3 regions of the Arthrobacter sp. A2-55 genome follow, and region 3 is predicted to be linked to each of the others. Evidence: predicted binding sites of a transcription regulator. Region 3 holds the regulator's gene; each other region holds the start of a gene.
The links. Region 3 encodes LexA, which represses DNA repair genes until DNA is damaged. Its sites were predicted from a motif close to TCGAACANNTGTTCGA; they were not measured.
Positions count from the first base shown of each region.

Region 1: the regulator LexA is predicted to act here: its motif matches at 7,293-7,308, upstream of LPN03_RS13710 (HNH endonuclease signature motif containing protein).
Region 2: the regulator LexA is predicted to act here: its motif matches at 7,674-7,689, upstream of LPN03_RS08725 (shikimate dehydrogenase).

Region 1 is NZ_JAJLOZ010000049.1:14,616-24,242, reverse strand. It holds gene LPN03_RS13745 (sensor histidine kinase) at 1-280, opposite strand, end outside; gene LPN03_RS13740 (response regulator transcription factor) at 462-1,328, shown strand; gene LPN03_RS13735 (polysaccharide deacetylase family protein) at 1,332-2,756, opposite strand; gene LPN03_RS13730 (TetR/AcrR family transcriptional regulator) at 2,901-3,479, shown strand; gene LPN03_RS13725 (glycosyltransferase) at 3,476-4,708, shown strand; gene LPN03_RS13720 (protease inhibitor I42 family protein) at 4,781-5,062, opposite strand; gene LPN03_RS13715 (C1 family peptidase) at 5,076-6,764, opposite strand; gene LPN03_RS13710 (HNH endonuclease signature motif containing protein) at 7,353-9,212, shown strand; gene LPN03_RS13705 (beta strand repeat-containing protein) at 9,482-9,627, opposite strand, start outside.
Region 2 is NZ_JAJLOZ010000024.1:44,341-53,967, forward strand. It holds gene LPN03_RS08690 (thiolase family protein) at 1-544, opposite strand, end outside; gene pcaC (4-carboxymuconolactone decarboxylase) at 541-1,038, opposite strand; gene LPN03_RS08700 (alpha/beta fold hydrolase) at 1,035-1,925, opposite strand; gene LPN03_RS08705 (lyase family protein) at 1,918-3,333, opposite strand; gene pcaG (protocatechuate 3,4-dioxygenase subunit alpha) at 3,339-3,923, opposite strand; gene pcaH (protocatechuate 3,4-dioxygenase subunit beta) at 3,916-4,716, opposite strand; gene LPN03_RS08720 (bifunctional sugar phosphate isomerase/epimerase/4-hydroxyphenylpyruvate dioxygenase family protein) at 4,813-6,663, opposite strand; gene LPN03_RS08725 (shikimate dehydrogenase) at 6,663-7,592, opposite strand; gene LPN03_RS08730 (IclR family transcriptional regulator) at 7,729-8,499, opposite strand; gene LPN03_RS08735 (MFS transporter) at 8,687-9,627, shown strand, end outside.
Region 3 is NZ_JAJLOZ010000007.1:39,477-49,103, forward strand. It holds gene hflX (GTPase HflX) at 1-138, shown strand, start outside; gene LPN03_RS03695 (ATP-dependent DNA helicase) at 131-2,206, shown strand; gene lexA (transcriptional repressor LexA) at 2,301-3,044, opposite strand; gene LPN03_RS03705 (LysM peptidoglycan-binding domain-containing protein) at 3,398-3,775, shown strand; gene LPN03_RS03710 (histidinol-phosphate transaminase) at 3,842-4,939, shown strand; gene hisB (imidazoleglycerol-phosphate dehydratase HisB) at 5,142-5,768, shown strand; gene hisH (imidazole glycerol phosphate synthase subunit HisH) at 5,765-6,445, shown strand; gene LPN03_RS03725 (hypothetical protein) at 6,445-6,600, shown strand; gene priA (bifunctional 1-(5-phosphoribosyl)-5-((5-phosphoribosylamino)methylideneamino)imidazole-4-carboxamide isomerase/phosphoribosylanthranilate isomerase PriA) at 6,647-7,387, shown strand; gene LPN03_RS03735 (SseB family protein) at 7,392-8,291, shown strand; gene LPN03_RS03740 (MFS transporter) at 8,352-9,627, shown strand, end outside.

The sequences.
Region 1 (9,627 bases), on a different contig from region 3:
AGAAGCCGATCGCCACAAAATCCAGGTACGGGATGGCGAGGAACGCGGCCGGCGGAAGCCTGTCCCAAGGCACTGCCAGGCACACCACGAAGATGGCAGCATGCAGCCACATGCCAATGGTGAACGCCAGGTTGCCGTACGCCTGCGGGTATAGCATCGCCGCATGGGCCAGCATCAACGCCACGGTCAGGGTGAGCGGTGCCTGGGTGAGGACCACGCGGGTGCGCAGCGACCTGTCGTAGAAATGGCGGCGGATCAAGGTGTCGGCGGTTCGGGTCACTTAATGTCCATTGGTGTTAGGCACTGGGTCAACGGTATTGATGATGTCATACTGTGGTTACGCCCGCGCGAGCGTGCGTCCGGCGGCCAGTTGCCTGGGGGTGGCTGGCTGCCGGCTCAAATTTCTAAGGTAGTGCTGCTATGTTGCGGGTTTTGTCGGTCTCGAGTTTGGCGGGGGAGTAATGGATAGTCCACGGGGAGCGGTGGTCATTGAGGACGACCAGGACATCCGGGAGCTGATCAACGTGGTCCTGAACCAGTCCGGCTTCGACGTCCACGCTGTGGACAGCGGCGTGGACGGGGTGGAGGCCGTGCGGCGGCACAACCCCGCCGTGGTCACCCTCGATTTGGGCCTGCCGGACATTGACGGCTTTGAGGTGGCCCGCCGGATCCGGCTCTTCAGCGACTGCTACATCATTATGCTCACCGCCCGCGGCGACGAGCTGGACACCCTGCTGGGCCTGGAAACCGGTGCCGACGACTATTTGACGAAACCCTTCCGGCCCCGCGAACTGCGGGCCCGCGTGGGCGCCATGCTGCGCCGGCCGCGGGTGGGTATTGCTAGTGGCTCGGCGGGTTCGGCTGGTTCGGGGGGTTCGGCAGGTTCGGCGGGTTCGGCTGCGGAGGATTTCGACAGGCTCAATCACCGGGTGCCGGCGTCGGGGGATGTCGACAGCGCCACTCGCCGGGTGCCGCCGTCGGACGTTGAAGGGCAAGGCGACCGCCCCGGCAGTCTGGGGCACAGCGGGCTGGTGCTCGACGGCGCCGCGCGCACGGCCGAGCTGGACGGTGCCGAGCTGGAGCTCACCCGGACCGAATTTGACCTGCTGGCGGCCATGCTGGAGAGCGGCAGCCTGGTGCGCACCAAGGCCGAGCTGGTGCGCCGGCTGCGCGGGGACGGGTACCACGGTGGCGCATATGTGAACGATTCCGACGAGCGCACCATTGAGGTCCACATGGCCAACCTGCGGCGGAAGCTGGGCGACGACCCGCGCTCGCCGCGTTGGATCAAGACCGTGCGCGGGGTGGGTTACAAGCTGGTTGTTTAGCCGTTACCGGCCCGGGGAGGGCGTGCATTGGCGGCCATGGCCGCGGCAGCGGTAGACCTGCCCGGCCTGCAGCGGGATGCCGGCGAAGAGCTGGGGCACGGTCACCAGGTAGTAGCCGGCGTTTTGCAGCCTCGAGATCACCTCGCCCTGGTGGTCCACCGTGGTGGCGTGGATGTCGTGTTCCAGGATGACGGCCCCAGGGGAGACCAGGCGCATGATGGTCGGGATGTATTTGGCGGGGTCGCGGGAGAGCCAGTCGAGGGAATCGACCGACCACAGGATGATGGGCAGCCCCACGTTCTGCTGGACCATCGCGTCCACCCCGCCGTACGGTGCCCGCATCAGCGTGGGCTCCGCTCCCGTGGCAGCCTTGATGGCGCTGTTGGTCCACTGCATTTGACTGACGACGGCGGCCGGGCTGAGCCTGCGCAGGTCCGGATGGTTCCAGCTGTGGTTGCCCACGGTGAAGCCGGCGTCGTGCTCGGCCCTGGCGATCTGCGGGCTGTAGCTCACGGCACCGCCGACGGCGAAGAACGTGGCACCCGCCCCTGCCTGCTCAAGCATCTTCAAAAGGCGGGGCGTGGTTGCCTGGGAGGGGCCGTCGTCGTACGTCAGGGCAGCGCACGGGACGATGTCGCAATTGATGTGGCGGAGTTGTTTCGGGGCCGGGGCCGGCGGTTTCCAGGGCTCATCGGCTTCATCCTGGGCGTGGTGGCCCAGGGTGGAGAGCCAGGGACGGACCGCGGCCGCGGGGATTCTCAGGGTGCCCATGGCGCCGTGCGCGGGGCCCGCAGGCATGGTCAGGTTTCCTGCCGCGTCAAAGGCCAGGTCCGTCAGTGGCACGGGCGCCGTGGTGTCCGCACCGCGCAGGGACCGGATCAGGGCGGCGAGCTCGCCGCGGTGCGCCGGTGCCACGAGCACTTCCGAGGGGACAGTGGTGCCCGTGCCGGAGTCATAGACCATTGTTGTTTCGGCGGTGGTTCCGGGGCCGTGCGGGGTAATCCGCATGCGCCCGACCAAATAATGCCCACCCGTGTGCACGATGGTCCCCTGGACGGTCAGCTTTGCCTTGTCCTGGCGGGCGGTTTCCACAGCGGGTTGGTAGCGGGCGCCGGTGTGCTTGTCCAGGGCGGCCAGCAGCTGGCGGTCGACGTCGGCGTTGAAGCTTGTTGCCCCGTCGAGGTAGGCCCACGAGCCCTCCGCCGTCGGCGATTGCAGTTTCATGGGATAGGCTCCGGCGACGGCGGACACGTCCCGTTCGCCCTGCATCGGCACCAGCCAGGAGCCGGGCGCGGCCAGCTGTGCTTTGGTGGTTTCCGGGGTGGTGGAGGGGGAGCAGGCGGCCATGGAGAGGGCCACTGCTGCGGCTGCCGCCAGGGCGCAGGCGCGCCGCAGGGATCCCGAGGCTGAAGGTGTACGGCGGCGCATGGTGCTCCAGGCTCGAAAGGGACTATATGGGAAATTATTTCACGATTCGGTGAATGGAAAGCGCTGATCCGATTTACGCCGGACCGCCTGGTCCCGGTGGCGCAAGCATGGACCCGGACAATATTTAGAATTAGTATTACTAACATGAAACAGCGTTACGTGATGTCGGTCCGCGCCGACGCATTCAGGCAGACGGGGGAGCGCATCCTGGCGGCGGCCTACGCCCGCTTCAAGGTGGCATTGTTTGATGAGGTCACGCTTGACCAAATCGCAGCCGACGCGGATGTGACCGTCCAGACCGTCATCCGGCGCTTTGGCTCCAAGGCGGAGATCGTGGCTGAACTCACCCGGATCCAGGAAGCCCAGGTGGACGCGCATCGCCGGGATGCGCCCGTGGGCGACCTGGCCGGTGCGGTGGCAAACTTGCTCGAGTACTACGAAGCGGAGGGTGACCTGATGATGCACCTGCTCCGGCAAGAGAACCGGGTCCCCGCCTTTGCCGACATTGCCGAGCACGGGCGGAAAGTCCATGTCGAGTGGTGCGCCCGCGTGTTTGCTTCCGGTCTCGAAGCGCGCTCGGGGGTGGCCCGCAAACGCCTGGCCGCACAGCTCGTTGCAATCTGCGACCTCTACACCTGGCATCTGCTGCGTCGCCAGCAGCGCCTCTCCCAGCGCCAGACCAAACTGGCACTCATGGAGCTCTTGGAAGGAACGCTCTCATGAAGGTCCTCGTCTACACCGCCCCCTCACGCGGCCACCTGTTCCCCACCATTCCGGTACTACTTGAGCTGCAGCGACGGGGCCATGAGGTGGTCATTCGAACCATTGCGGCCGAGGTGGCCGGGCTGCGCGAACTCGGATTCAAGGCCGACCCTGTGGATCCGGCCATCGACACCATACAGATGGCCGACTATAAGGAACACAACCCGCTGGCCTCACTGAAGGCCGGTGTTGCGAACTTCATCGCCCGCGGGGAGCTCCAAGTGCCCGAGGTGCAGCGCGCCATTCGGGCGGAGCGGCCTGACTTGCTCATCGTGGACGTGCTCTGCTGGGGCGCGGCCGCGGTCGCTGAAACTTCCGGCCTTCCCTGGGCATCGATCCAGCACTCACCCACACCTCTGCCCGCTCCCGATATACCCCCGTTCGGGCCGGGCCTGCGGCCGATGGCGGGACCGCTTGGCAGGCTTCGCAACCGATTGCTCATGCCCTTGACCTTGGGCATGCTTGAGCGTGTCGCCCTGCCCGGCACGAATGTGCTTCGGGCCAGAGCCGGGGCAACGCCCCTGCGGGACGCCGTTGACATGTTTACCCGCCCGCCGCTGACTCTTTACTTCACGTCCCGGGCGCTGGAATATCCCCGCACCCAATGGCCGGAATCGTTCTTCTTCACCGGCCCGCTGTGCTGGGATCCGGCCCGCGAGGCGCCAACCTGGCTCGACCGCCTGACCCGGCCGGTGGTGCTGGTCACCACATCTTCGGAATTTCAGGACGACGGCGTGCTGGTCAGAAATGCTCTCGAAGGGTTGGCCGGGGAAGACCTCGATGTGGTCGCCACGATGCCTGCTGGCCTCGAGGACTTCACCGTGCCGGACAACGCCCACCTTGTCGAGTTCGCGCCCCACTCCCTGCTATTGCCACGAGCAGTTGTTGCGGTGACCCACGGCGGTTTCGGGGTCACCCAAAAGGCGCTTGCCGCCGGAGTGCCCGTCGTCGTCGTGCCCTTTGGCCGGGACCAAGCCGAGGTGGGGCGCAGGGTCGAGGCCAGCGGCGCTGGGCTGATGCTTTCCCCGAAGCGGCTCTCGCCAGACCGGCTGCGTGCCGCCGTCGTCCATGCCATAACGCTGAAGGCGGCAGCTGCGGCGCTGGCCTCAAGGATGGAGGCGGAGGGCGGTGCGTCCCTGGCCGTGGATCGGCTGGAGGCCCTCAAGGACCTGTCAGCCGTTGCTGGATAACGATGATCCCGGCCTCCATGCCACGCATGGTGATCACGGCTCCATGCCGGTGGTGCAACGCCTGACGCCGGGTCACTCCGTGACGTTCACCTGAATGGCCCGCTCATCCAGCGAAGTGGCTTCCCAGGACCGCTTGAGGACAAAGCGCAGTTCCACCGTTCCGGGCCGTGCGGCCAGGAAGTGGAAGGTGTGCGTTCCGGTGGCCGGCACTGCGGCGGAATTGCCCGCCGGGGTGAAGGAATCGCTGAGGAATTCCACGCCGGCAGGCACGCCGGCCACGGACCATTGGTAGCCCGTGGCCGGCGTGGCCTGGAAGTCCACGGTGAACATGTCACCGGCGTTGACTTCGATCACTGCGCACCTGCGTTCATGCGTACCACTTGTGGTACATGGCCGAGTCAGTGCCCTCGACGAAGCAGTCGAGGCGGCCGGATGCCCAGGAGGAGGCGCCCGTGCCGGAGGACAGCAGCCCGCCCAGGTTTTCCTCCCCGCTCCAAGCCCCGTCCCACCACCGGTGCATCATGGCGAATCCGGCACCGGGGTAGAACATGTCGATCCTGTTCGCCCCCCAGGAGACGGCGGACAGGTCCCCGCCAACGTAGCCGCCCAGCGCCTCCCAGCCGGACCAGCCGGCACCGGCCCAGTACTGGTGGTACAGCTGGCTGTCGGTGCCCTTGACGAAGGTGTCGAGCCGGTTGGCGCCCCACGACGCCACGGCCGGGGCCGAATCACAGACCCCGCCCAGGGACTCACACCCGCCCCAGTGGCTGCCGTCCCACCACAGGTGCCACATGGCCGAGTCCATGCCGCGGGCAAAGACGTCGATCCTGTTGGGGCCCCAGGACACGGCGGTGGGGTCGGAGGACAACATGCCGCCCAGGGCCTCCCAACCGGACCAGCCGCCGTCGAACCACTTGTGGTACAGCTGGTGGTCCGTGCCGACCACAAACATGTCCAGCCGCCCGGCGGCCCAGGAACAGATGGCCGGTCCGCTCTGGCAGTCTCCGCCCAGGGACTCCCAGCCGTTCCAGTTGTTGCCGTCCCACCAGCGGTGCCAGACGGCGGAATCGGTGCCGCGGGCCACGGCGTCGATCCTGTTCGCGCCCCAGGAGACCGCGCTGGGCTTGGAGGTGATGATCCCGCCCAGGGACTCCCAGCCGCTCCAGCCGTGCGTGGCGGGAACGGTGACGCCGCCGGCCGTGGAGAAGCCGTACACGTCAAAGTTGCACTGGCCGTAGGCGATCTTGAAGAAGCCGGCCATGCCCCAGCCGGTGCCCCAGGAGTTCTTGGCGATCCAGCACTGTTCCGACTCCGAATAGCCGATGACTTCCACGCAGTGGCCGCCGACGGCGTTCCCGCTCACGTGGTGGTAGACGCCGGTGGAGTAGCTGTAGAAATCGTCGTACACGTCAAAGGATGCCGCGCAGGGACCAGTGGTGTCCAGGTAGGTCTTGCGGGCGTTGATGTCACCGATCAAGCCGTGGCGGGAGATGGTGACCTGGCTGGCGGGCCGGTTGGGTGTGGGGCGCACGTACGGCTTCCACAGCGAGGTGGCCGGATCGATCACGGGCGGGTTGTCGAAGGCGCTCATGTAGGTGAGCGCGGCGTCGGTGACCTGGCCGCGGGCCTGCAGCTGTGCCATGCAGGCGTCCGAATTCCAGCCGGCGCACGACGGGCCGTGGTTTGAATTGAAATGCGAGTCCGCCTCGGAAAGGTCGAAGAGCTGGCCCAATTCGATCGAGGCCATGGACTCCACCACGCCCGTGCACGCAAATGACACGCACGAACCGCAATACTTTTGATCCTCGACGGGGGTCACGTGGTTGCCGTTCTTGTTCCGCCAGTCAACCTCCGGCGAGAAGGCTCCGGCGGGTGGCGGTGCTGCGGCCTGCGGTCCTGCCTCGCGCAGGGCCACGTCCGCGGGGGAGAAGATCACGCCCAGAAGGGCCTTCTTGCCCTCGTCGCCCAACAGCGACTGGGGCGTGATGCGCGGGCTCCAGCGAGCCTTTGCTTCGGTGAGGGATGCCGTTAAGTCATGGATGTCCAAAGTTGCCATGGTGATGCGCTCCTATGCCCATGCGGACCGCCGCGGACTGCTGCTGCCTGTGCCGTGGCCTGCCGGCGTGGCAGGCGTCTGTGGCCTGCCGGCGTGGCAGGCCCCTGTGGGAAATTCCCGTGGGAAGTTCCCCTAGCAGGCTCCCGTGGCAGGCCGCATGCCTGCGTGGTTCCAAAATGGAGAATTGGTGGGTAGGGCCGGCCCAGCACCGCCCCATCGAGGCCCCGTATCTCCCCCGGAGGCCTTGCCCGCGCGCAAAACATATAACTATAACGAAATCAATGGTAGATCCGTCGATGTTGGGTGCATACGCTACCGACGGGTTTTCCTTGCCGGTAACTTCAGTTTTCGAGATCCCGGGATTCGGCCATGTTCAGATTCCGTCGATCGAGCCTGTCGAGATTCCGTCGATCGAGCCCGTCGAGCCTGTCGGGATCCCGTCGATCGAGCCTGTCAAGATCCCGGGATTCGGCCGTGTTCAAATTTATTTTTGCGTTGCTCCCTCCACAGGCAGACCTAGCGGGAAGGTAGTACACATATTCGAAATATGGCCTGTTTTTGTCGGTGGTGACCCGTAGTGTTGGAGACATGGAAGCGACGACACGGACGCCGGGGAACCCCGGATCCACAAGGGATGGCGGGGGCGTTGGCGGGCATGTCCGCCGACTGATCGCCCTTGCCGAAGCCCTGACCCGTGCCGCCACTGCGAATGCCGGCCCGAACGCATTCGATGCGACTGATGGCACCCCCGTCGCAGGCGAATCCGGTCCGTCAACTCGGGCCGATCAGGATGCGGGCTCCGACGCGCGGAACGCCGGCCCGGTCGCCCCGCTCGGGATGGACGTCGATTCCCTCAGCGACGCGGAAGCCGTGTCCTGGGCCCAGGAACTGGAACACCTAGGCTCCTTCCTTTCCGCCCTGCAGGTTCAGGTGGCCGGAAACCTGGCCGGACGGGTGCGTGCCGGGCGCTTTGACGGCGTCAAGGCCCCCATGAACTTGTTGAGCACCTCGCTGCGGGTGAGCCGGGGCGAGGCGGGGCGGCGCCTGCGCCTGGCGGACCAATTCCTGCCCGTGCGCAACGACCTGACACTTGTCACCACACCCCCGGCCCAGGCAACCACCGCGGCCGCCTTCTTCTCGGGGCAACTCTCCGCGGAACAGGCACTGACAGCCTCCCGGTTTATTGAGGAGGCCCGCCACCTCGCGGACGGCGGACGGATAACCGAGGACGAAGCGGTCGCCGTGGAGGCCACCCTCACAGGCCATGCGCGAACCATGGACCCGGAGTCCCTCACCAAAGTGGGGGTGCGGATCGTCAACGTCCTGGACCCTGACGGGCACCAGCCCACCGAGGGAGAACTGATCGCCAAGGAGGGCATCGTCTTCCGCCAGGCCCGGCGGGGATTGATCCACTTCGAGGGCTGGACCACGGTGCCCAAGTACGAAGTCATGATGGTCGCCATCGACTCCACCATGAACCCCCGCCCCCACACCGACGTCAATGACATCGAAGCCACTATCGGAACAGCTAGCGGCCTCGGCGCCGACAAGTGGGCCAAGGCCGGCCCCGGAACCGGCGGGAACGGTGGCGTCCTGGACGGTGTTCTCCCCGGACAAACCAGCCTCGGCGAGCTCCTGGACCTCGCAGAATCGGCCACACCGACCACTCTTGCGCAGCAGGACGGCTCCGGAAGTGCCGGAAACCCAGACAGGCCAGTATCGGAGGAACCGTGGCCGCACGTGATTGACGGGGTGCGCGTTCCCGGGCCCGGCTCGGGGGAGGAACTGCCTTGCCTGAACCCGATCGACCCCGCCAACACCAATCCTGTGGTGGTGGATCGGCGCACCCGTGCCCAACGCCTCCTGGACGGCATGATCGACTGCATCCGCCTGGCCGCCCGCACCAGCAAGCTGCCCGCGAACGGCGGGCTGAAACCCCAACTGTTCATCACCACCACCGAAGAAGACCTCCAGCGAAAAACCAAGGACGGACGTCCGGGTGGAATCGCCTTCCTTCCCTACAGCGGGCCCCAGCCCCTGGGCCTGTTCAGCACCGAACTCTGCGACGCCGACGTGACCACCTTGCTCCTGGGCAATGGTCAGGAGATCCTCAACGTCGGCCGCACCCAACGCTTCTTCACCAAGGCCCAACGCAAAATCCTCATCGCCCGCGACAAAGGCTGTTCCTTTCCCCACTGCACCCGCCCCGCCTATTGGTGCGACGCGCACCATGTAAATCCCTGGGTGGACGGCGGCGAGACCAATGTCGATGTCGGATGCCTGCTCTGCGTCGAGCACCACCATGCCGTCCACCAAGGGCACTGGAGCGTCGAAATGATACTCGGCACGCCCTGGTACACGCCCAGCTACAAACTCGATCCAACCAGGACCAAACTCCGCAACAACTACCACCACGGCCTCCCCGACACGCGAAGTCAGACTTCATGACACCCTCATGCCCGAATCCTGAAGGCCCGTGGGTCTCGACGGCCTTGACCGGCTCGAACGACACGACCGGCTCGACCGACCCGACCGGCTCGACCGCGGGGAGTCTTGTCGGTCTTGTCAGTCTCGGCGCGCCCGACCGCCGGGGACAAGCGGGACCGAGGGGACCGGCGTCGTGCTTGGCTGGAATCCATGGGACGCAAGGAACCCCGGCACCTGTGTGGCGCCGGGGTTCCTTTCCTGCTATTTCATGCGACCGTGCAGTTCATGCCCTAGTGGGCTGCGGGCCGGCGGTTGCGCCATACGGCTCCCGCACCGACCACCAGGAACATGATTGCCAGCGAGATGCTCCAGCCCGAGTCGAAGCCCGTGGAGGCCAGGGGTGCGGGAGGTGCAGGCGGTGCCGGTGGATCCACTG
Region 2 (9,627 bases), on a different contig from region 3:
CCTGGCGTTCGCGGGTGATCCCATACTTTTCGCCCAGCTGCTCAGTGGCCTCGCCCAGGGACACCGTCCATTCGCCGGGCATGTCCGGGTTGACCAAACGCCAGCCCAGGGTGGTGGAGGAGAGGGACAGATCGCCGGCCGGGAAGGGGCGCTCCGTCTTGGGCAGCACCCACGGCGCCCGGCTCATCGACTCGGCGCCACCCACCAGCACCAGCTCGGCGTCGCCGACGTTGATTTGGCGGGATGCGATCATGGCCGCGTCCAGGGAGGAGCCGCACAGGCGGTTGACCGTGGTGCCGGGGATGGAGGTGGGCAGCCCGGCCAGCAGGGTGGCCATGCGTGCCACGTTCCTGTTTTCCTCCCCGGCGCCGTTCGCGTTGCCAAACACCACCTCGTCAATCCTGGTTACGTCCAGCCGGGGCGCGCGGGCCACGGATTCCCGGACCACGTGTGCGGCCAGGTCATCCGGGCGGACCCCGGCCAGGGTGGATCCAAATTTGCCGAAGGGTGTGCGGACAGCGTCGTAAAGGTACGCGTGGTTCATGGCAGTTCGTCTTTCTGGGTGGCTGCTTCGGCCGGCTCGTTGTCGAGGCCGGCAAAGACTTCCTGGGCGGTCTTGAAGGCCGTGTTGGCGGAGGGGACCCCGCAGTAGATGGCGGTTTGGAGCAGGATCTCTTTGATCTCGTCCCGGGACAGTCCGTTGCGCAGCGCCGCCCGGAGGTGCATGGCCAGTTCTTCCCAGTGGCCGTGGGCCACCATGGCGGTAATGGTCACCGCGGAGCGCATCTGCCGGCTGAGGCCCGGCCGGGTCCAGATGCCCCCCCAGGCGATGCGGGTGATCATGTCCTGGAAGTCGGCGGTGAAGCCGTCCATGGCCGCGCCGGCCCGGTCAACATGGGCGTCCCCGAGCACTTCGCGGCGGACGGCCAACCCGGCGCGGTACACCTCCGCCGTGGTGGCCTCCGGCGTGACTGCGCCTTGGGGCGGCACGTCTTCGGATCCGGCGCTGCCGGGCTGGGGTGCTGTTGTGGCGGTCATGGCTGGTTCCATTCGATCAGGCTGCGGAGCAGCCGGGCCACTTCGCCGGGCGCTTCGGCCGGGGCCAGGTGGGAAACATGCGGGAGGGTCACGGAAAGCGCCCCGTTTGGTGAGGGAGCGTTGGGGGTGGCGTTGACGGCGTCCACCATGGCCTGCGCCATCTCCGGCGGCGCCACGGTGTCCTCCTCTCCGGCCACGGCCTGGAACGGCACCCTGATCCGGCCCAGTTCGCCGCGGACGTCAAAGCCGGCCAGAGCGCCGCAACAGTGGGCGTAGCTGAAGCGGTCGGCGTCCCGCAGGGAATGGAGCAGCCGGCTGGCCAGGACGGGGTCGCGGTCCATGGACCCCTTGGCAAACCAGCGCTGGGCCGAGCCTTGGATCATGACGGGCGTGCCCTGGGTGCGGACGGTATTGGCCCTCTCGGCCCACGCTTCGGGTGAGCCGAGCTTGGGCCCGGAGCACTGCACGGACAGGCCCAGGAGCCGCGTTCCGTGGTCAATTCCGAGCTGCAAACCCACTGCCCCGCCCAGGGAGACGCCGGCGTAGTGGAATTGTGCGCCCGGGGCGATCGAATCAACCAGTGTGATGACGGCTTCCGCGAGCCCGGCGACGGTGAAGGGCGACTCCGAGGCCGGGGACACCCCGTGCCCCGGCAGGTCCCAGGCAACCACGTCCACAGGGGTGCCGCCGTCGTTCTGGCCGCCTGTCCCGCCGCCTGTGCCGCCGCCCAGGAGGGCCCCCACGTGCTCCCACAGCACGGAGGAAGTGCCCAGTGAACAGCCCACCACCAGCAGCGGGTGCTGCCCGAGGGGCCGCTGCGGGGACAGCAGCACCGCCTTGACGGCGGGCACGCGGGTGTCCACGACCATTTCCCTTGCCTCACTCATGGCTGGTTCCTTCCGGCGCCCACTGGGGGTGGGCGGCAAATATTCGTGTGACAATTGCACGGCTTTCACCCAGGTAGCCGGCAGGATCCAGCAAGGCGTCCAGCCCGGCATCGGACAGTGCATGCCGCGGCACGGCGTCCCGCAGGAGCCGGGCGAATTCCGCCCCCTGGTCCCCGGCGGGTGCTGCCAGGGCCCGGTCCACCACGGCCTGGAACAGTTCCCTGCCGCCGGCGCTGCCGCCCCCGTCGCTGAGCAGGGGCACCACGGCGGCACTGACTGCCTCGCTCAAGAGCAGCGCGCCGCTGAGTCCCAGGTTGCGGCGCATGGCGGCCGGAAAAACCTGCAGGCCGCAGGCCACTTCGCGCAGGGCGGCCAGGGCGCCGCCAGCCAGTTGTAGGAGGGACAGCAGTGCGGCCCACTCACTGTGCCAGGCGCCGTCAGGGCGTTCGTCGACGGACAGGGCGGCCGCCAGGTGCAGTTGTGCCGCATGGTGGGGGGCTGCCAGGGCCGCACTGCGCACCAGCACGGACAGGATGGGGTTTTGCTTCTGCGGCATGGCCGAGGAAACGCCGCGGCCCGCGGCCCGGGGCTCGGCCAGCTCGCCAAATTCCGGACGGCTGAGCAGCAGCACATCGTTGGCGACCTTCCCCGCCGCGTCACACAGGGAGGCAAGGGCGTCACCCAGGGCTGTCACGGCGGCCCGGTTGGTGTGCCACGGCGCCGGCGCCGCAGCCAGGCCCAGCTCACGGGCCCAGGAATCGGCCAGCGTGAAAGGATCCGTGCCCGCGCTGGCGGCCAGGACGGAGCCGGCAGCCAGCGTCCCGGACGCCCCGCCGAACTGCACCGGGAACTCGATGGCGTCCAGTCGTGCTGCAGCCGACGCGAGCCCGTGGAACCATTGCGCCGCCTTCAGCCCAAAGGTGGATGGCAGGGAATGCTGGGTCAGCGTCCGTGCCACCTGCAGCGTGTCGAGGTGGGATTTGGCCAAGCCGGCCAGTCCCGCAGCGGCACCCGCCACGTCCTCCCGGAGGGGGGCCACGGCCTTCCGGGCCAGCCACATCAGGGCGGTGTCGAGCACGTCCTGGCTGGTCAGCGACGCATGGACGGCAGCAGCCGCCGGCGCATTGCGGCCGGCCACCAGGGTGCGCAGGCGCGCCACGATGGGGATCACGGGGTTCCCCCCTCCCTGCCCGGCCGCCGCCAGTTCCGCGGCGTCGAAGGAGCCTTCCCGCACCGCTTCCTGGACCGAGGCGGCTGAGCCGGCCGGGGCCAGGCCCGCATTTTCCAGGACCGCGACCCACGCGGATTCAACCGCGAGCACGGCCGCCACCACGGCGTCGTCGTCCGTCAGCGACCTCAGCTGCGGGTCGGCGGTGGCGGGGGAAAGCAGGCCAAAGGTGCCGGGCACGGACCTCACGCTCCCTGGGCTGGGGCGTGCCGGGCGCCGTCGAACTCCAGGAACACGGTCTCGCCGTCACCTTGGAGGCGCAGGTCCCAGCGCAGGCCGCCGTCGGGCTCGCGGCTGGCCAGCAGGGTGGACCGGCGCTCCTCCGGGAGGGAAGCAAGCAGGGGGTCGGCGGCGAGGGCCGCGGTGTCCTCGGGCAGGTAGATCCGGGTGAACAGGCGGTTGGTGAGCCCGCGGGCAAACAGCACGACGGCGATGAACGGTGCCGCTCCGGGGCGGGTGGCGCCGGGGTTGACCGTGGTGAAGGTGTACCTGCCCGTGTTGCCTGTCGAGGCGCGGCCCCAGCCGGTGAAGGTGTAGCCGTCGCGGACCAGGGAGCCTGTTTCGGCGACAACGTTGCCGTCCGCATCGGGCTGCCAGATCTCCAGGATGGCGTCCGGGATGGGAGCTCCGGCGCCGTCGGTGACAGTGCCCTGCAGGCGGATGCTGCCGGGGCGTCCGGGGGCGGCGAGCTCGTTGTCCTTCTCAAAGGGCAGGGCGTAGCCGAAGAAGGGCCCCACAGTTTGGCCTGGGGTTGGGGTGAGATTATCCATGGTGTTCGCCGTCCTCGCCGAGTGCCTCAGTTTCCGTCCAGGTCCGCTTCGGGCCGGTCAGGACGATGTCCCAGTTGTAGCCCAGGGACCATTCGGGGGAGGTGAGCTCGTGGTTGTACGTGGCCACGAGCCTGTCCCGGGCGTCCTGGTCCACGATGGATTGGTAAATGGGGTCCAGCGGAAAGAGCTGGTCCCCGGGGAAATACATTTGCGTGATGATCCGCTGGGTGAACTCGCTGCCGAAGAGTGAAAAGTGGATGTGCGCCGGGCGCCAGGCGTTGATGTGGTTCTTCCACGGGTACGCGCCCGGCTTGATGGTGGTGAACGCGTAGGATCCGTCCGCGCCGGTGATGCAGCGGCCCACGCCCGTGAAGTTCGGGTCGATGGGGGCCGGGTGCTGGTCGCGCTTGTGGATGTACCGGCCCGCCGCATTGGCCTGCCAGATTTCCACCAATTGCCCGGCCACGGGGCGGCCGTCGCCGTCGAGCACCTTGCCCGCCACCTTGATGCGTTCGCCCTGGGGTTCGCCGTTGTGGACGATGGTCAGGTCCGCCTCGAGGGGGCTGACATCCTGGTGGCCGAACGCGGGGGAGGCAAGTTCAATGGTTTCCGGGTCCGTGTGGTGCAGGTTTTTGGTTGGGTGGCGCAGGATGCTGCTCCTGTAGGGGGCGTAGTCCAGGCTGGGCTGCGTCAAGGGTGCAGCACCTGCTGCCAGGGACTGGCGGTACGTGGAGGCAATGGCCTGGATCTCGGCGCTCATTTCCTGCTGGGTGTTTTGCCGCGGGCTGGTCATGGTGCCTTCCTTTCCTGTGTTTGCTGGGTGGTTGTTTGCTGGGTGGTTGTTTGCTGGGTGGTTGGGTTCAAATTCGTGTTGTGGCTTGGCCGTGCATCAGGCGCTGGAATGCCGCAGGCCGTATTGGACTGCGTGCCGGACGGGCGCGTTGGGCGCGCCGTAACCGTCGTAGCCGCCGCGCCTCTCAACCATTTCAAAGAACACGCTGCCCACCGTGGCGGTGTAAAAGTGCAGAAATTCGCCGTCTGCGTCCCTGTCGTAGAGCAGGTTCAGCTCCCGCAGGGTGTCCAGGAAGTCCGGTTCCAGGTCAAAGCGGGCCGCCAGGTCCTGGTAATAGTTTTCCGGGATGTCCAGGAATTTCAGGCCGCGTTTCCTGGCGGCGCGTGCCGTGGCAACCAGGTCGTCCACGGCAAAGGCGATGTGTTCCTGGTAGCTCTTGTGGACGCCGTCGCCCTGCTGGATGAGCGGGGCCAGGTTGAGGACAAGGCGCACGCCGCGGTTGGAGGTGTCCATGACCTGGGAGCGGACCAGGCCTGTGGGGCTCGGCACCTCCGCGAAGGGCTGGGGTTCCAGCGCCAGGGCGCTGGTGTAGAACAGCACGGCTTCGTCAAAGTGCTGCCATGGCTGGGCCAGGTTCACGTGGTCGATGACAGCCCCCGGCCTTCTGCCGCCCCGTCCGGCGGCGCCGGGGCCGAATTCGCTTGTCCACGCCGCCGCGCCGTCGGCGCTGCCCTGGCACAGGAAGATTTCCGTGGAGTCGGGGGCGGCGATGCCCTGGAAGACTTCCTCGTCCGCCTGCGACTTGCGGGGAACCACCGGGGCCAGGAGCTGCTGGGCCCGGGATGACGCCAGCAGGGGATTCTCGACGTCGAAGCCAAGGGCCGAGATGGCAGGCTCCGCACTCTCCGGGGCTGCCTCGTTGATGACCACGCGCGCCTGGCCCATGGTCCACAACTGGACGTCCTTGGTGCGGTGTCGCCCCTCGGACGTGAAGCCAAGGTGTCCCAGCAGTGTCTCCACGGCAGGGGTGCTGGCGGCCTTGACCTCGGCAAAATTGAACCCGGTGGGCTCGGGGACCCGGGGGAGCGTGGCCATGCGCAGGGGCAGCCGTTCCGTTTCGCCTGCCGACGCCAGCCAGGCGGCGCCTTGCTCCTGGAGCCAAACCAGGGAACGCATTGCGTCAACGGCGGTTCTCGTGACATCGGACTGGCGGAAGACGTCGTTGAAGATTTCCAGGGAGACGGGACCGTCGTACCCGGTGCGGGCCAGGTGCCCCATGAACTTGGCGAGGTTGAACTGGCCCTCCCCGGGAAAGACCCTGTAGTGGCGGCTGAGGGACAGCACGTCCAGGGAAAGCTTGGGGGCGTCCGCAACCTGGACAAAGAAGATCTTTCCGGCTTCCAGCTTTTCAATTGGGGCGGTGTCCCAGTCGCGGGAGAGGATGTGGAAGGAATCCAGGCAGGTCCCCAAATTGGGGTGGTCCACGGCCTGGACCAGGCGGTGGGCGTGCTCAAAGTCGTTGACATACCGGCCCCAGGCCAACGCCTCGTAGGCAACCTTGACGCCGTGGTCCCCGGCTAGGCCCGCCAACTGGGCCAGCTGCGCAGCGAGGACGTCGTCCTCCCCGCGCGTGGCGGTGGCCACGTTGGAACACACCAGGATGGTGTCGATGCCCAGCCTGTCCATGAGTGTGAATTTCGCAGCGGCCCGGCGGAGGTTGGCTGAGAGCTGTTCATCGTCCACGCCGTCGAAGTCCCGGAAGGGCTGGTAGAGGTCAAGGGACAGGCCCAAGTCCGCCGCCCGGCTCCTGACTTCCTCCGGGCTCATGGCGGAGGTGACAAGGTCCTGTTCAAAGATTTCAATTCCGTCAAAGCCGGCCCTGGCACAGGCGGCCATCTTCTCCTCGAGCGTGCCTGACAGGCAGACAGTGGCGATTCCGGTGCGCATCAGCCGGCCGCCCCGCTGAGCAGCGGCTGGGTTCCATGGCTGGTGGCCGCTGTTGCGCTGCCTTCGCGTTCAACCATGTCCAGAAAGTGGGTGCGCATGTGGTCGGCGTCGGCGTCCCTGCCGGTAAACAACCGGAAGGCGTCCGCCGCCTGGCCCACGGCCATGCGTCCGCCGTCGAGGACCAGGCAGCCCCGCTTGCGTGCATGCTGCACCAGTTCAGTCTCGATGGGCCGGTACACAATGTCGGCCACCCAGTGGTGCGGGGTCAGCAATTCCAGGTCAAAGGAGGCGCCGGGGTGCTCCTTCATGCCCATGGGGGTGCAGTTCACCAGGCCGTCGGCGCCCGGCACCAGCATGTCCAGCCCGCCAATGCCGCCACCGGAGACTGTGCGGTCCGGGAACAGGCCCTGAAGTTCTTCAGCCCGGCTGACGGCCCGGCCGCCATCCATGTCCACCAGGTCCAGGTGTTGCACCCCGGCGCTGAGGAGGGCGTACGCCACAGCCGAGCCCGCCCCGCCGGCGCCGAGTTGGACCACGCGGCCCACGGGGGCGTTCGGCAGCCCGGTGGCAAAGGCCCCGCCGAAGCCCGAGAAGTCGGTGTTGTGGCCAATAAAGCCACCGTCCCGGATCAGCACGGTGTTGACGGCGCCAAGCCTGCGGGCGTCCTCGGACACCTCATCGAGGAAGGGCAGCACCAGCTGCTTGCAGGGGTGGGTGACGTTGAGGCCGTTGAAGCCCATGCGGGCGGCGGCTTCCAGCAAGTCGCCGACGGCGGTGGGGGCCAGTCCAAGTTCCAGCAGGTCGATGGGGCGGTACAGCAGGCGCAGTCCCTGGCGGTCGGCTTCGCGTTCGTGCAGGGCCGGCGACAGGGAGGGCAGGACGCCTTCCCCGATGAGCCCCAACAAATATGACTCGGCTCGAATACTCATGCGCATGGCTCCTTTGGGGTTGTCACCGCGGGCCGGGAAGGTGGGTCCGTCCGGCGGACGCTCCGGTGACATGAATGACATTACAACACTTGTTCGTATTTTGTACAGATGTTCACATCTTGAACATCGTGAAAAGTTATCTGACGGGCAATTTGACGGACAGCTCGGCGGCGGCGGATTTCAGCAGCGGAACATGGGCCACCATCTGTTCAATGGTCAGCCGGAATATCGGGGCCGCAATGGCCAATGAGGCAAACGCAACGCCCTGGGCATTGAGTACCGGCACGGACACCGCGCGCATGCCCAGTTCGTTTTCCTCGTCCATGACGGAATAGCCCTGGCTGCGCACCCGGGCAATCTCTTCACGGAAGGTGTCCCTGTCCGTAATTGACCTGGCGGTCAGGGGCTTGAGTTCCAGCTCCTCCACCAGCCGGGTCCGGTCGGCATCCGCCGCGAAGGCCACCAGCGCCTTGCCCACGGAGGTGGTGTGGAGCAAGCCCAGGTGGCCTGGATCGCTGGTAACGCGGAATGTCTGGGGTCCGTCCACCTTGCTTACGGTGAGGTGCCGTTCGCCGTCGCGCACGGAAAGTATGGTTGCCTCGCCCGTCACGTCGGTGACCCGCTGCAGGATGGGCATGGCAGTGCCGGCAAAGCCGTGGTGGTTGGAGACCTGCTGGCCCAGCTGGAAGACGCGCAGGCCCAGCCGGTACAGCCGGCCGTCCGGTTCGTAGTCAACAAAGCCGTCCCGGGTCAGTGAGCCCAGCAGCCGGTAGGTGGTGCTGAACGGCAGGGCGGCCAGCTTGGAGAGTTCGGAGGCACTGGCCCCCCGCGGCTCCGAGCCCAGCAGCACCAGCAGCCCCAGCGCCTTGCCGATCATGTCAGTCTTGGTGTCCTCAGTCACAGTCATGGTTCCATGTTGCCACATGGTGGGAGCTGTGACTAGATGGTGAAAGTAATCCTTGACAAGTGACGCCAGTCACGGTCATGATTTCTACATAGCACAAGTCGTTGCCACAATGTGGAAACGCCGCGAAAACTTTGAACTACGCAACACGCCAGTATTTTGAGACACCGCAGTCACACAAAGGAATCCGATGAAACAAACAATGCGCCTCAGCGAGCGAGGCCTGGCCCCCACTGAAGGGACTCCCAAGAAGGCAGCCCTGGCCAGCTTCCTGGGCAGCGCGGTCGAATACTACGACTTCTTCATTTTTGGATCTGCCGCGGCATTGATCTTCCCCCACGTCTTCTTCCCCAGCGCAGATGCCAACGCCGCCATCATGTCCTTTGCCACGTTTGGCTTTGCCTACGTTGCCCGGCCCTTCGGAGCTGTCATCCTGGGCCATTTTGGCGACAAGATCGGCCGGCAAAAGGTCCTGCTTTTCACCTTGGTCCTCATGGGCGGATCCACATTCATCATTGGCTGCCTGCCGGACTTTGCCACGGTGGGTTGGCTGGCGCCGATCCTGCTGGTGCTGGCCCGCCTGTGCCAGGGACTCTCCGCAGCCGGTGAGCAGGCAGGGGCTTCGTCCCTGACGCTCGAACACGCCCAGGACCACCAGCGCTCCTTCTTTACTTCGTGGACGCTGACCGGCACGCAGGGCGGGCAAATCCTGGCGGCCCTCATTTTCATCCCCGTGGTTGCCCTCCCGGACGACATCAAGTACGGCATCGGCTGGCGCATCCCGTTCTGGGTCAGTGCCATCGTGGTGGTCATTGCCTTCTTCATCCGCAGGTCCCTGGCCGAGCCGCCCGCGTTTGCGGAGGCCAAGAAGAACGACCAGATTGCCAAGCTGCCCATTGCCGAACTGCTCAAGCACCACTGGCGCGACGTTGTCAGGGTTATCTGCTGCGCGTTCATTGCTGCCGTCAGCACGGTCTTTGGCGCCCTGGCCATCAAGTATGCCCAGGACGTGGCGCACGTGAACAACACCATCACCCTGTGGCTGGTGGTCGCCGCCAACTTTGTGGCCTTGTTTACCCAACCGATGTTCGGCAAGCTCGCGGACCGGATCGGCCGCAAGCCTGTCTTCAT
Region 3 (9,627 bases):
GGGGATGTTTTGAACAGGCTGCACCGCAGTGATGCCGAAATCATCAGCCTGGAGCACGGTGAACACGGCACCATGGCACATGTGCACGTTCGTGAAGACTTGGCCTCCGAGGTTGAGCCCTTTGTCCAGCATGGGTGATACGGCAACCGCCACCGGCGCAACCGGCCCGAACAGTTCCGCCGGCGAGAAGGCACGGGCTGCACAGGCGCTGGAGCTGCTGGACTGCGCCGTGACCGCCATGGGCGGGCAGCTCCGCGAAGGCCAGCATGAGATGGTCCGCCGCGTGGTTGACTCCATCGAAACAGGCAACCACCTGCTGGTCCAGGCCGGCACGGGCACAGGAAAGTCACTGGCGTACCTCATTCCCTTGATCGTGCACGCCCTCGACAGCGGAAAGCCGTCCGTCGTGGCCACCGCCACCCTGGCGCTGCAGGCCCAGATTGTGGGACGGGACGTGCCCAGGCTGCTGGCCGCCCTCGAACCGCTGCTGCCCCGGCCCATCGACGTGGCGCTCGTGAAGGGCCGCAGCAACTATGTTTGCCGGCACAAACTCGGGGGAGGCTTCCCCTCAGAGGATTCCTCCGAGGGCGCTTTGTTCAGCCTGGGGGAGGACTCGAGCGTGGCGCACTTGCCCGGCGCCACCACGGGACCCACCTCGCCGCTGGGGCGTGAGGTGGTGCGCCTGCGCGAGTGGGCAGAGGAAACCGAAACAGGCGACCGCGACGAACTGCTCCCCGGTGTCACGGACAAGGCCTGGCGCCAGGTGTCAGTGACGTCCATGGAATGTCTGGGCGCCCAAAAGTGCCCGCTGGCCGAGACCTGCTTCTCCGAATTGGCCCGGGCCAAGGGTGCCGAGGCCGACATCGTGGTGACCAACCACGCCATGCTTGCCATCAGCGCCTTTGAAGGCATTGCTGTGCTGCCGGACTACGACGTGGTGGTGGTGGACGAGGCCCATGAGCTGCAGGACCGGGTCACCGGCGCCGTCACCGGCCAGCTCTCCGTGCAGATGGTCCAGGCGGCGGCGTCCAGCACTCGCAAGCACACCGGAATCTCGGTGGATGCCCTGCATGCCGCCGCCGCCGCACTGGACCTGGCGTTCGCGGGAACGCCGACAGGACTGCTGCCCAATGGACTCAGTGAGTCCCACACGTCCGCCGTCGAACAGTTGCGGGACGCAGCCCGGGCGGCACTGTCCGATTCGAAGCCGGAAGGCAGTGCCGCAGCTGATGGCGGCCGCTCCATTGCCCGGGCCCGGCTGAACCTCATCTTTGACCTGTGCGAAAGGCTGCTGGCCGCCGGCGATTCCCGGGAGGTGGTGTGGGCCTCGCGCCCAGGCACGTTCAAGCCGGGGCAGGGCTATCAAAAGGCCGACGACGGCGAACCGCCTGTCGTCAACATCGCGCCCCTCAGCGTGGCCGGCAAGCTGCGCGAGGGACTCTTCGCGGACCACACCGTCATCCTGACGTCCGCCACGCTGGCCATTGGCGAGTCCTTCCAGGCAACGGCCGGGGGACTGGGGCTGCTGGGCGCCGGTGCACCCGACTGGACCGGGGCGGACGTCGGGTCACCTTTCGACTATCCCAAGCAGGGGATGCTGTACGTGGCGGCGCACCTGGCCAAGCCAGGCTTTGGCAACTCGCCCGAGCAGCTCGCCGAACTGGAGGCACTCATCACGGCCGCGGGCGGCGGCACCCTTGCCTTGTTCTCCTCGCGGCGGGCCGCGGAAGACGCCGCGGAGAAGCTCCGGAAGAAGCTCAAGGTGAAAATCCTCTGCCAGGGGGACTCCTCCATGGCGGGGCTCATCAAGCAGTTTGCCGACGAACCGGACACATGCCTGTTTGGCACCATGTCCCTCTGGCAGGGTGTGGACGTCCAGGGCGCCTCCTGCCGGCTCGTGGTCATTGACAGGATTCCGTTCCCGCGCCCGGACGATCCCCTCGTCACGGCCAGGGCCCGCGCCGTGGCCCAAAGCGGCGGCGATGGGTTCATTGCCATCTCCGCGACCCATGCGGCCATCAGGCTCGCGCAAGGGGTGGGGCGGCTGATCCGCTCCAGCAGCGACCGCGGTGTTGTCGCAGTCCTTGACTCCCGCCTCGCAAATGCCAGCTACGGCGGGTTCCTGCGCGCCGCGCTCCCGCCGTTCTGGTCCACCAAGGACCGTACGGTGGCCCTCTCAGCACTCCAGAGACTGTCCGGCAAGTAGGGCCGGCCCGGTGGGCGGGCCGGCTGCCCAGCCGGCTGCATCGCCAGCTGGGCAGCCTGCCCGCAGACCCCTCCCGGTCCTGCTGCGGGCCTGCCTACAGGCTGCGCAGGACTGAAACCACTTTGCCCATGATCGTGGCAGTGTCGCCGAGGATTGGCTCGTAGCGGGTGTTCTGCGGCAGCAGCCACGTGTGGCCGTCGCGCTGGCGGAAAGTCTTGACTGTGGCCTCGTCCTCAAGGAGGGCGGCCACGATTTCTCCATTGTTGGCCGTGTTTTGGCGCCGCACAACAACCCAATCGCCGTCGCAGATGGCCGCGTCGACCATGGAGTCGCCGGCAACCTTGAGCATGAAGAGTTCCCCGCTGCCCACAATCTGGCGCGGCAGCGGCATGATGTCATCCACGACCTGGTCGGCGAGGATGGGCCCGCCGGCTGCAATGCGGCCGACAAGCGGCACAAATGCCGTGTCGGAGGAGCTGCTGAGCTCGGCGAAGTTCAGGCCGTTGGAGCTGCGGATGCGGTTGGGGGCCTCAACTCCCTCGATTTCCACCATGCCGTCGTCCAGGACCAGGGGGATCAGCACTTCCATGGCGCGAGGGCGCTTGGGGTCCCGGCGGAGGTAGCCGTGCCGTTCCAGCTGGGTCAACTGGTGCGTGACGCTGGACAGGCTGGCCAGGCCGACGTCGTCGCCAATCTCGCGCATGGACGGCGGGTAGCCCTTGTCGGCAATGGAGCGCTGGATGCATTCCAGGATCTTTTTCTGCCGCACGGTCAGGCCCTTCATGCCCGCCCTGCTGGGGGCCTGCGGGATGCGGTGCGGAGGTTCCGGTAGCGCCATGGTCCTTCGGTCCTTTCGTGGCCTGCAGCCATCTGCCTGCATCCACTCTGTCTGCCTGTAGGGGCCCGCCTGTGCGGGTGGCCCATAAATGTCAGTGCCTGCTGGTGGACTGCCATTAGCAGCTAGTCCTTGACTTCAAGATTAAGCCAGAATCGGGCGAATTTCAAACATTTGTTCTATCGAGTCTTGGCAACAGTCGTCAATAGATGCTAAAACTGTAGTACATCGGTTAGAACATACGTTCTAGCAATGAAAATGTGTATGGAAGTTGGCTCCTGCGGAACCGCTGCGGCACCTGCCCTGGGCAGGAAACGCACAGGATGAACCTCCATGGTGTGAAAGGAACTTCGATCATGAGTGCTTTGGTGTTTTCCCAGGCGGGACCCCATATTCCAGCCCGGCCACTGACGCTGACCCGGCGTGGGCGCGTGCTGTTGCTGGGCATCCCCTCCATCCTTGTCGCGTCGGCCCTGGTTTTCACCCTGTTGGCGGTGCTGCTCGGGGCCATTGCAAGCCCGGCAAATGCCGCCACCACCCACAGCTCGGTGGACATGGCTGACTACGCGGGCACCGTGACTGTCCTGCAGGGCCAGAGCCTCTGGTCGATAGCAGCCGCCAGCGACCCCACCCGCGACATCCGGGACGTTGTCTCCGATATCGTGGCGCTCAACGGCCTGACCACGGGCGTCCTGCAGGCCGGGCAGCAGCTTTACGTACCCCGCGCCAAGTGACCACATGGTGGGACGCCCGCCGTCACGAGTTCGTAAAGCTGCTCCGGTTCACCTTAAACTGGTCCCATGGACCAGTTTGAACGCCTCAGCCAGCTTCCGCTACGCGACGATCTGCGCGGGCGCCATCCCTATGGGGCACCGCAGCTGGACGTTCCCATCCTGCTCAACGTCAATGAAAACACCTTCGGGGTTCCGCTGGATGCCAAGGAAGCAATCCTGAAAGCTGTGGCGGACGAGCTCGACGGCCTCAACAGGTACCCTGACCGGGAATTTACCGAATTGCGCCGTGCGTTGGCCGCCTATTTGGGACACGGCCTGACCGAGGAAAACATCTGGGCCGCCAACGGATCCAACGAGGTGCTGCAGCAACTGCTCCAGGCCTTCGGGGGCCCGGGCCGCAGTGTCATGGGGTTTCCCCCCACATATTCGATGTACCCGCTGCTGGCCAGCGGCACCGGCACGGACTATGTGGCCGGGACCCGGGATGGCGACTTCGGCCTGTCCGCCGGGTCGGCCGCAGCCCAGGTGCGCCGGCAGGCCCCCAATGTTGTCCTCCTGTGCTCGCCAAACAATCCCACGGGCACCGCGCTGGGGCTTAACGTCGTGGAGGCGGTGTATGAAGCAGGCGAGGCGTCGAAGGCCATTGTCATAGTCGATGAGGCCTATGCGGAGTTCTCCCACACCGGCACCCCCAGTGCATTGACGCTGCAGGAGGGCCGGCCGCGGCTGGTGGTCTCGCGGACCATGAGCAAGGCGTTTGCCCTCGCCGGCGCCCGGGTCGGGTATCTGGCGTCTGCACCCGAAGTCGCCGACGCCATCCGCCTGGTCCGCCTGCCGTACCACCTGTCTGCCATCACCCAGGCCACGGCCGTGGCTGCCCTGCGCAATTCGGATTCCCTGTTGGCGAATGTCGAAGCCATCAAGGTCCAGCGGGACCGCATTGTCACTGAACTTGAAGCGCTTGGGCTGACCCCGGCGCCGTCTGACTCCAACTTCGTGTTCTTTGGCGGACTCCAAAGTCCACAGGCCGTGTGGGAGGGGCTGCTGGCCGCTGGCGTGCTCGTCCGGGACGTGGGAATCCCCGGGCACCTTCGGGTGACAGCAGGCACTGAAGCCGAAACCACCGCCTTCCTTGACGGGCTGCGCACCATCCTGGCCCGTTAGCCGCCCCACCCGAGAGCGGGGGCGGCCCCGTCGCCGCTCCCATGCCGCCCAACGGGGTCCCACGCCGCCAACAGGGGCCCGGCCCGGTTGGGCGGATGGGCATCCGCCCTCCTAAACTGTTAGTACACCAAGCGCGCGGCCGCCGCCCATTGTGCCCATCGGAAGGCGGGCGGCAGCCAACAATCCAAAGGACCTCCTGACAATGACTGAGAACAGCCCGCAGCCCGCCCAGGGACGAACGGCACGGCTGGAACGTGCCACGAGCGAATCCAGCGTGCTGGTCGAGATCAACTTGGACGGCACGGGCAAGTCGACCATTGACACGTCGGTGCCGTTTTACGACCACATGCTGACTGCGCTCTCCAAGCACTCACTCATTGACATGACCGTCAAAGCCACCGGCGACACCCACATCGATGTCCACCACACCGTGGAGGACGTGGCCATCTCCCTGGGTGAGGTGCTGCGGGTGGCCCTCGGCAACAAGGCGGGCATCCGGCGCTTTGGCGAGGCCACCGTCCCCCTCGACGAGGCCCTCGCCAACGCGGTGGTGGATGTCTCGGGCCGCCCCTACCTGGTGCACGGCGGAGAGCCTGCGGGCCAGGAGTACCATCTGATCGGCGGGCACTTCACCGGCTCCCTCACGCGCCACGTGTTCGAGGCCATTACCTTGCATGCGCAAATCTGCCTGCACATGACGGTCATTGCCGGCCGCGATCCCCACCACATCGTGGAGGCCCAATTCAAGGCGTTTGCCCGCGCACTGCGTGCCGCCGTCGAGCCGGACCCCCGGGTCACCGGCATTCCGTCCACGAAGGGACTGCTGTGAGTACCGACTCCGTCGAAACTGGCACTACGGCCAGGCCGACAGTCACCGTCCTCGACTACGGTTCGGGGAATGTCCGCTCAGCCGTCCGGGCCCTTGAACGCGCCGGCGCGATTGTCACGCTGAGCGCCAAGCCCGACGACGTCATGTCCGCGGACGGACTGGTGGTGCCCGGCGTGGGCGCCTTTGGCTCCGTCATGGCGGAGCTGAAGGCCGTGGACGGCTTGCGCATGATCGGGCGGCGGGTGGCCGGAGGCAGGCCGGTCCTGGGCATTTGCGTGGGCCTGCAGGTGCTTTTTGACGCCGGGGTGGAGCACGGTGAGCGCGTGGACGGCATGGGCGAATGGCCAGGCACCGTCGAATTGCTGCCCGCCGACGTGGTCCCGCACATGGGGTGGAACACGGTCAAGGTTGCCGAGGGCTCCCGCCTGTTTTCCGGTGTTGAGTCGGAACGCTTTTACTTTGTCCACTCCTACGGGGTCCAGACCTGGAACTTTGACGTGGTCCAGCCCAAGATGAAGGCGCCCATGGTCACGTGGTCCGAACACGGTGCTCCGTTTATTGCGGCCGTGGAGAACGGTCCCTTGTGCGCCACGCAATTCCACCCCGAAAAGTCCGGCGACGCCGGGGCCCGGCTGCTGAGGAACTGGGTGCAGTCCCTGCGAAAGGGCGCCGCCTAGTGTGGTCCCTGCTCTTGATGGCGCTTGCCGGGATGCTTATTGGCGGCGCCTACACGTTTTACCAGCAAAAGACACCGCGCTGGATACCCATCTGTTTTGCCATTTTGGCCATGATGTCACTGCTGGCGGCCTACCTGTTTACCCTGGGCGGCTGAGTCCATGCCCGCCCCAACCCCGAAGAATGAAAACGCCGAGGACCCCATGACCACCAATGCCCCCATCCTGGAACTGCTGCCCGCCGTTGACGTTGCCGACGGCCAGGCCGTGCGCCTTGTCCAAGGCGAGGCCGGCTCGGAAACCAGCTACGGCTCCCCGCTGGAAGCTGCCCTGACATGGCAGAATGACGGCGCCGAATGGGTGCATCTGGTGGACCTGGACGCCGCCTTTGGGCGCGGCAGCAACCAGTCCCTGTTGCGCGAGGTGGTGGCAGCACTGGACGTCAAGGTTGAGCTGTCGGGCGGCATCCGAGACGATGCCTCCCTGGAGGGCGCCCTGGAGCTCGGTGCGGCCCGCGTCAACCTTGGCACCGCGGCGCTGGAAAATCCGGCGTGGACGGCGAAAGTCATTGAGCGATTTGGTGACCGGATCGCCGTCGGGCTTGATGTACGCGGCACCACATTGGCAGGCCGCGGCTGGACCCGGGAGGGTGGCGACCTCTGGGAGGTCCTGGCCCGCCTGGAGGACGCCGGCTGCGCCCGTTACGTGGTAACCGATGTCACCAAGGACGGCACCCTGCAGGGGCCGAACGTGGAATTGCTGCGCGAAATGTGTGCCCGCACCGCCAAGCCCGTGGTCGCCTCGGGCGGCATTTCCAGCCTGGAGGACCTGCGCGTGCTGCGCACCCTGGTGGGCGACGGCGTCGAGGGGGCCATCGTGGGCAAGGCGCTGTACGCCGGCCAGTTCACGCTCCCGCAGGCCCTGGACGTGGCCGGACGCCGATAGTCCCATGCCAGAGATGCCTCCCACGCACAAAAGACACTTGCCCGGCCATATCGCCGCTGCCCTGGCCGGCGCCGGCGGGGCCACTGACTCCGCCGGGCAGCCGTGGGCCGGGCGTGCCCTTCCGGAGGGGGAAAGCTACCACAACTTTGATGCGGACGACGGCGCTGCGGACGTGCGCTACGAGGCTGCGGTGGGTCAGTTGCTGGGGGGAACAGGCTCCGAGGCGGCGGTGGTGGCGTCCCTCGCGCAGGCGCGCGTGTTCATCCCCATAGTGGCCCAGCTGGCCGCGCAGGCTGTGGGGGAGCAGGGGCTGGCCGCGGACAAGGAATCGGACATGGCACTCGTGACGGTCCAGGCCCCCGACGGGCGGCGTGCGCTTCCAGCCTTTACCCACGCGGCGGCACTGTCCGCCTGGCATCCGGAGGCGCGGCCGGTGGCTGTCTACACCGCCCGGGCCGCACTGTCCGCCGTCGCCGAGGACGCGCAGCTGCTGGTGCTGGACCCTGGCTCGGACCGGCCCTTTGTGGTGCGCCGCCCGGCCATGTGGGCCCTTGCGCAGCAGCGGGAGTGGCTGCCGGCATACAGCGACCCGGCCGTGCTTGCGGTGCTTCGGGAGTCCGTTGACGCAGCCGCCAATCCGGCCGTGGTGGGCATTTCCGCCAGCCCCGGGAAGGGCATAGAATCCCTGTGGGACAAAAATACTGAACCGTCTGGACGGTTAGTCCCCGGCGGGGGCTCCGGACCGGAACTACTTGTCACCATCACCCTCCAGCCCGGGCTCGACCAGCCTGCGGTGGAGGCCCTGCTTCGTTCCTTGCAGGAATTCTGGGCCGGCAGCGATCATTTCGCCGAGTCCGTTGATTCTGTTCAAATACGATTGCGCCATTCCGGCACCACACCATAACCCCATTGCAATGAGCAACTGACGCTCTCTTGCGATGCATCGCGAGAGAGAAGACTTTACGTGAATTTTGCCGGCTACCGGGCCCTGCTTCGGATAGCGCCCGTGCGGCGGCTGCTGCTGATAGCCATGGTCGCGCGAATTCCGCATGCCGCAGCCGGGGTGCTCCTGACGCTGCATGTGGTGGAAACGCTGCACATGAGCTACGCGGCCGCCGGGGGAGTGGCAGCGGCCATCACGGTCGGCATGGCTGTCGGCGCCCCCTGGCGCGGCCGCCAGGTGGACATCCGCGGGCTGCGCCGGGCACTAGTGCCCTCTGTCATCGCCGAAGTGGCCGTCTGGTCCACGGCACCTTTCCTGAACTATGAACTACTGCTGGTGGCGGCCGTCGTCGGCGGATTGTTTGCCGTGCCCATCTTCTCGGTGGTGCGGCAGTCCTTGGGGGTCATGGTGCCGCAGCACCAACGGCGCACCGCCTACGCACTGGACTCGATGGGGGCCGAAATCACGTTCATGGTCGGCCCGGCTGCCGGCGTCATGCTGGCCACCACCACCCACACCGTGGTGGGACTTGTCATCATCGGGGTTTCCTCGGCCCTGGCTGGATTGTTGCTCATGCTGGCCAATCCGCCTACCCGCACAGGACAAAAGGGCGCCTGCCTGGAACCCGCCGCGACGGGTGTCGACATTGCAGTCGATGCCCCGACGGCGCTGATTGCCGGCGACGCCAGCCGGCCGGTGACGGGGCAGCCGCGGACAAGGTTCCGCCGGTTCTGGGGTGCGGCCCGCGGCAACCTGTCCTGGGTCAATCTGGCCGTGCTCGCGGTCCTTGGAGCATCGCTCGGGGCCGGGCTGGTGCTGTCCGGCACCGACGTCGGCATGGTGGCGGTGCTGCGCCACAACGGTCAGGTGGGCGAGCTCGGCATCGTGTTCTTTTTCTGGTGCGGTGCGTCGCTGCTGGGCGGCCTGATCTACGGTTCGCTGCGGCGCTCCATCAACCCGCTCTGGCTGCTCGGGGCCATGGCCCTGCTGACGATTCCCATGGGCTTTGCCACCGACGCGTGGACGCTGGGGTTGCTTTCCATCCTGCCGGGCCTGCTGTGCGCACCCGTGCTGACCTCAAGTGCCGAGCACATTGCCGACCTGGTGGAGGAGCGCCGGCGCGGCGAGGCCATGGGCTGGTATGGCTCGTCCATGACGATCGGCAGCGCTTTGGGTGCGCCTTTTGCGGGCGCCATGATCGACGCCGTCGGGCCGTGGTCCGGGTTTGTGGTCATCGGCGCGTTGGCAGGCATCCTCGCGGCAGCAGGCCTGATCGCACAAGGGGCCCGGCGCGGCC